Regions from separate parts of the Nitrobacter hamburgensis X14 genome, predicted to be linked through region 2. Evidence: predicted binding sites of a transcription regulator. Region 2 holds the regulator's gene; the other holds the start of a gene.
What was found. The regulator HrcA, encoded in region 2, represses chaperone genes, less so after heat shock. The targets are predictions, from matches to a motif close to GTTAGCACTCNCNNNNNGNGAGTGCTAAC.
Positions count from the first base shown of each region.

Region 1: the regulator HrcA is predicted to act here: its motif matches at 2,089-2,117, upstream of NHAM_RS13270 (co-chaperone GroES).

Region 1 covers NC_007964.1:2,848,137-2,851,548, forward strand. The annotation lists gene gpt (xanthine phosphoribosyltransferase) at 1-260, opposite strand, end outside; gene NHAM_RS13260 (competence/damage-inducible protein A) at 387-1,127, opposite strand; gene NHAM_RS13265 (usg protein) at 1,439-1,738, opposite strand; gene NHAM_RS13270 (co-chaperone GroES) at 2,160-2,477, shown strand; gene groL (chaperonin GroEL) at 2,652-3,412, shown strand, end outside.
Region 2 covers NC_007964.1:169,917-173,328, reverse strand. The annotation lists gene NHAM_RS00770 (hypothetical protein) at 1-328, shown strand, start outside; gene grpE (nucleotide exchange factor GrpE) at 493-1,086, opposite strand; gene hrcA (heat-inducible transcriptional repressor HrcA) at 1,186-2,274, opposite strand; gene rph (ribonuclease PH) at 2,455-3,168, shown strand; gene rdgB (RdgB/HAM1 family non-canonical purine NTP pyrophosphatase) at 3,317-3,412, shown strand, end outside.

The sequences.
Region 1 (3,412 bases), 1.7 Mb from region 2:
GTCGCATCGGAAATGTCCTTCAGCACCTTCAATTCGCTTTTCTGGTTGTGGTCGTAGCTTACGATACAGACGGTATCAATGACGCGGACGCCGAGTTCGCGCGCCACGATCGCCGCAGGCACGAGGCCGCCGCGGGTGATCGCGACCACCGCATGGAACGGCCCGGTCTCGTTCAGCCGCCAGGTCAGCGCCCGGCAATCGCGGTGGAACTGGTCCCAGGACACCGGAAAGGCCTTGCCGGGAGTCGTGTTTGCGGTCACTTGGATTTTTCCTCGTCACGAGCCACGAGCGCTCTCTTGCAGAGTACGCGCCGGCAACCCAGCCTCATCATATCCGCATTCCGGACCGGCGCGCGAGCGACGCCGGCCGGACAAGCGAAGGTCGGTTTACTGCGCCGCCTTGAGCCCCACCAGCATCGCCCTCACCGCGTCCATCGCCGCCGTCAGCTTGGCCTGATCGCGCGAGCGCACCACAAGCCTTGTGTTCGACTTGCCATTCTCGTCAAGAAACGGATGGCTGCCGATGGTGGTGTCCGGATGCGCCTCGGCGATCGCACGCAGCGGCGTGCCGATGTCGCCCTCGCGGCAATCGCCGCGCACCGATTCCGACAGCATCCGCTCGCCCGCTCGCAGCGTCGGCGCGACGATATCCATCATCGCCTGCATGATCGATGGCACTCCAGCCATGACGATGACGTTGCCGATCCTGAAACCCGGCGCCAGAATGGTCGCGCTCTGGATCAGTTCGGCGCCATCGGGGATGCGCGTCATGCGCAACCGCGCCTCGTTCAATTCGCCCGGTTTCTTGTAGCGCTCCTTGAACCGCTCCACCACCTCGGGACGATGATCGATGCCGACGCCAAAGGCTTTTGCGACGCTGTCGGCGGTGATGTCATCATGCGTCGGGCCGATACCGCCGGTGGTGAAGACATAGGTGTACCGGGCGCGAAGCGCGTTCAGCGCCGCGACGATATCGGCTTCATCGTCGGCAACGATGCGAACCTCCTTGAGATCGATTCCGATATTCGTCAGATAGTCGGCGATGAAGCCGATATTCTTGTCCTTGGTCCGCCCGGACAGGATTTCGTCGCCGATCACCAGAACGCCCGCGGTGATGATGTCACCCATAACCTCTCCTTGCCGTCAGCAGGACCGTTGTCCTCGCCCGCGGGACCTGCCGCGTCGTTAACGTGCGCGCACCGAGCAAGAACAGAAATTTTTGGCACGGCCAGGCTGCCGAATTCGGCAGCAACAGTAGCCATTCAGGAATAAGCCAGCTCCTGAGACGGCGGTGAGCATTCGCGATCCTGACATGACGCGCAGCCGCTCCAGCGTCAAGCCAGCGAAGGCGCGCCTCGGCGGCGAAAGCAGGTCGCCATGAGTGACCGGCGCCGCATCTCGTCGCGGTCGTTGGCATCGCCCGGTTACGACGGCAATGCTCAATGCAGCCGGAACACGCCGTCCACCGCACGCAGTTCCGCGGGCTTGATCAATCTCGAATGCGCGACCGTCACCGAGACCAGCGGTCCGTCGAGCCGCTTCTCCCAAAAGGCGAGGAAGTCACACAGCACCGGGAATTTCGGAAACATATCGTAGTTCTGCCAGACGTAGCTTTGCAGCAGCCATTGCCGATCCGGACGGCGATACAGGATTTCCGCCGTCGTCAGGCCGTAGCCCAGCACCTGCTTGCGAAAGTCGCCCGAAACGCCGCCGGACTGCATGTCATGCTTCGAAACCATGTCAAACCTCCTTAAGGGAGGCAGCGCTATCGGCAAAAGGTGGCGACCGATTTTGCGGTAACGCTCCAATCCCTCGATGAACCCGCATTCGGAACCAGCGCCCTGACGGCCACCATCCCACAACGGGTCATGGAGAAAATGTGACGCGCGACGCGCCGATCGCAAGCCTAAAGTTCGACAAAATGTTGATAAATTCAACACTGGCAGCGACTTACCGCGTCTGCTAACACTGTATCGTCAGGCGTTGAGATTGACGATGAGCGTTGATAGTCGCCTTCTTTGAGTTCCTAAAAAATCCGCTTCAGACCCTTGTCCGCCTCTCAGCGGCGGCTTATGTCCTGATCGGTCGCCTTGGCACTCATTGGCCGCGACTGCCAAATTCAGAAATACCCATCGATCTTCAGAAACTTAGGAGGACTGCATGAAATTCCGTCCGCTTCACGACCGCGTCGTGGTCAAGCGCATCGACGCCGAAGAGAAGTCCGCTGGCGGCATCATCATTCCCGACACCGTCAAGGAAAAACCCTCGCAGGGCGAAATCGTCGCCGTCGGCCCCGGCGGCCGTGACGAGGCCGGCAAGCTGATCCCAATCGACGTCAACGTTGGCGACAAGGTGCTGTTCGGCAAGTGGTCGGGCACCGAGGTCAAGATCGACGGCCAGGACCTCCTTATCATGAAGGAGTCCGATATCATGGGTGTTCTCACCGATGCCGCTCCCGCCAAGAAGAAGGCCGCGTAACTCCCCTGCTCCGTCATCCCGAGGAGCCGGCGCAGCCGGCGTCTCGACGGATGAAGCAAAAGCTCCTCCGTCATCCTTCGGGGCTCGCCGCAAAGAGTGGCTCGCTCCTCACAGCCGAACCAAGTCGTTCGGCGGGGATGACGGGCTCCGAAACATCCAAAGGAACAACCCAACATGTCAGCCAAAGATGTCAAATTCGGCGTCGACGCCCGCGACAAGATGCTGCGCGGCGTGGACATCCTCGCCAACGCGGTGAAGGTCACGCTCGGTCCGAAGGGCCGCAACGTCGTGCTTGAAAAGTCGTTCGGCGCGCCCCGCATCACCAAGGACGGCGTCACCGTCGCCAAGGAAATCGAACTCGAGGACAAGTTCGAGAACATGGGCGCACAGATGGTGCGCGAAGTCGCCTCCAAGTCCGCGGATGCGGCCGGCGACGGCACCACCACCGCGACGGTTCTGGCCCAGGCCATCGTCCGCGAGGGCGCCAAGTCGGTCGCCGCCGGCATGAACCCAATGGACTTGAAGCGCGGCATCGACCTGGCTGTGGAAGCCGTGGTCGCCGACCTCGTCCGGAACTCCAAGAAGGTGACCTCGAACGACGAAATCGCCCAGGTCGGCACCATCTCGGCCAACGGAGATTCCGAAATCGGCAAGTTCCTCGCCAACGCCATGAAGAGGGTCGGCAACGAGGGCGTCATCACGGTTGAAGAAGCCAAGTCGCTCGAAACCGAACTCGACGTCGTCGAGGGCATGCAGTTCGACCGCGGCTATATCTCGCCCTACTTCGTCACCAACGCCGACAAGATGCGTGTCGAGATGGACGACGCCTACATCCTGATCAACGAGAAGAAGCTCTCCTCGCTGAACGAGTTGCTGCCGCTGCTCGAGGCCGTGGTGCAGACCGGCAAGCCGCTGGTGATCGTCGCGGAAGACGT
Region 2 (3,412 bases):
CTTCCTGATCGTCAACCTGGTTGGGTCGGCCCCCGAACGGCCGGACGATCGTGGCCGGTTTGCGCGCGACATCGCAGCCACGATCCCAAACCTGCGCGACGGGCGTATCACCATGTCGGAACCGATGCGGATCAACGGATCGCCCGGTTTTGAAACACGGATCGACGCCACCAACACGCAAACGAATACGCCGGTGACCGTCGTCCAATGGCTGGTGTTTGGCAGCGGCAACACGGCAATGCGGCTGATCGGCAGTACGCCGCGGGACGGGTGGTCTGCCGTTTTTCCGCGCTTTCGTGCGGTCCGTGACGGTATCCGGCCGCACTAAGGGCTAGCCCGGCCTTAAGGATCAGCCGGGCTCCAGCTTGTCGTCTTGACGCGAACCGGTACCCATCCTCGGGTCAAGCCCGAAGACATGCTTCGCTCGAAAACGCTATAAACGCATTCATTCGGCCGACATCGCAAGCACAAGCCCGCGAAACAGGGCTGATTCTATTCAGACGCGGCTGCCTTGGCTCCGCCCTTCGCAACACCCACCAGCGCCGGACGCAGCACCCGCTCGCCGATCGTGTAGCCTGCCTGAATGACCTGCGCGATCGTGCCGACGGGGACTGACGGATCTGGAATTTCGTACATTGCCTGATGGACGTTCGGATCGAACTTTTCGCCGGCCGGATCGAACTTCTTCACGCCGTGTTTTTCCAGCGCGTTGTGCAGCGAGCGTTCGGTCAACTCCACGCCCTCGATCAGGGCTTTAAGTCCGGGATCAGCCGCCGCGCGCGCCTCGGTGGGCACCGCATCAAGCGCGCGTTGTAGATTGTCGGCAATATCCAGCACGTCGCGTGCGAACCCCGAGATGCCGTAGGTTCGCGCGTCCGACACCTCCCGCGCGGTGCGCTTGCGCAGGTTTTCCATCTCCGCCAACGTGCGCAGCATCCGGTCCTTCGCTTCCGCGACCTCTTTGGCCAGCGCTTCCAGCGACCCCTCCTCGGGATCGTCGGGCATGATGTAAGGCTTGGATACCACCGGCTCGGCCTCCGGAGCCGGATCGCCGGAATTGTCTGATTTGCCGTCGGAATCGGTCATTACGCAGCCTTCTCGCATGGTCTCGAACTGAAAGGGATGGTTGTGCGGGATATCGTGGTTCAGGCGGAAAAATCAAGCGCGGCGGGCGGCGGGTCCGGCTCAGCCACCGAGCATCTGGCTGACAATGCGGGCCGCGTAATCCACCATCGGGATCACGCGCGCGTAGTTCAGCCGGGTCGGTCCTATCACGCCGAGGACGCCGACGATATGGCCGGCACCGTCGTTGTAGGGCGCGATGATCGTCGAGGACCCGGACAGCGAGAACAGCTTGTTTTCCGAACCGATGAAGATGCGGACGCCATCGGCGCGTTCGGCGCGGCCGAGTAAGTCGATCACGCCGCGTTTGGTTTCGAGGTCGTCGAACAGCAGCCGCACCCGCTCGAGATCCTCCAGCGCGTGCAGGTCCTCCAGCAGATTGGCGTGGCCGCGCACGATCAGTTGCCGATCGTCGCTGTCGCCGCCCGACCAGCTCGCAATCCCGGCCGCGATGACCTTCTGGGTGAGCTGATCGAGTTCCGCCTTGCTCTGCGTCAGCGCCGTCTCGAGCTCGAGGCGCGCCTCGGCGAGCGTCCGCCCGCGGATTCGCGCATTCAGGAAATTCGACGCTTCGGTCAGCGCCGATGCCGGGACGCCGGACGGCAGCGTCAGCACACGGTTCTCGACCTGTCCGTCTTCGGCAACGAGCACTACGAGCGCCTTCTCCGGCTCCAGCCTGACAAATTCGATATGCTTCAAGCGCACGTTGGATTTGGCCGTCAGAACCACCGCCGCGGCCCGGGTCAATCCCGACAGCCGTGTCAAGGCTTGGTCCAGCGCGGCCTCGACCGATTGCGCCTTGCCGACCGACGCGAGCTGGGTCTGGATCGACTGGCGCTCCGTCTCGGTCAGGTCGCCGACCTGCATCAAGGCATCGACAAAGAACCGCAGGCCGAACTCAGTCGGCAAGCGCCCGGCGGAGGTATGCGGCGCATAAATCAGCCCGAGCTGTTCGAGGTCCGACATCACATTGCGAACCGACGCCGGCGAGAGCGGCATCGTGATCAGGCGGGAAATGTTGCGCGAGCCCACGGGCTCACCCGTCGCAAGATAGCTCTCGACGATCTGACGAAAAATGTCGCGCGATCGCTCGTTCAGCTGGGCCAACCCGGTGTTCGGTGCAATCAGACCAATCGGATCGTGATGGACCAACGAAATCTCCCGCGCATGATTATGGTTACGCTTGACAACCAAGCCTAATTTGTCGCTCCGGCGCACCGGTTACAAGCAGCCTTTGCGGCAATCGCTGTTTCCAGCCCTTGCCGCTGCGGCTCCCCGCCCCTAAAAGCACCGCAAGACAACGATTTTCATGAAATGGCTGGAGGATTTCCCATGCGACCTAGCCGTCGTGCACCGGATGAACTGCGCGCCGTGTCGCTGGAACGTGGCGTCGTCAAATACGCCGAGGGTTCCTGCATGGTGAAATTCGGCGACACCCACGTGCTGGTGACCGCGACCCTGGAGGAGCGGCTGCCGCCGTGGCTCAAGGGCCAGGGCCGCGGCTGGGTCACGGCCGAATACGGAATGCTGCCGCGCGCCACGCTGGAGCGGACGCGGCGCGAGGCCTCCGCCGGCAAGCAGGGCGGCCGTACCGTCGAAATCCAGCGCCTGATCGGCCGCTCGTTGCGCGCCGCAGTCGACCTCGAGGCGCTGGGCGAGCGCCAGATCACGGTGGATTGCGATGTGATTCAGGCCGACGGCGGCACCCGCACCGCGTCGATCACCGGCGCGTGGGTCGCGCTGGCCGACTGCATCGGCTGGATGAAGGCCCGCAACATGATCAAGACCAGCGTGCTTCGCGACAACGTCGCGGCGGTCTCATGCGGCATCTACAACGGCACGCCCGTCCTCGATCTGGACTATGCGGAGGATTCAGAAGCCGACACCGACGCCAATTTCGTCATGACCGGCGACGGACGCATCATCGAGGTGCAGGGAACCGCCGAGAAGACACCGTTCTCGCAGGATGAATTTCTCGCGCTGCTGGCGCTCGCGAAAAAAGGGGTCGCGCGGCTGGTGGATTTGCAGAAAATGGCGGTGGCGTGATTCGTCCCGTGCGCGTTTTGCCCGCAGGACTCTCCTCCTATAGCGTTTTGACGCGAAGCGGGTACCGGTTCGCGTCAAAACGCGTCAAAACAAGAAGCTGGAGCCCGACTTTGATTCCACCAAAGTCGGAATGGCTCTAGGATCGGCCATGCATCGTCGAATCGCCGGCAAGCTCGTGATCGCCACCCACAATCCCGGCAAGCTCGCCGAGATGCGCGAGTTGCTCGCGCCGTACGGCATCGAG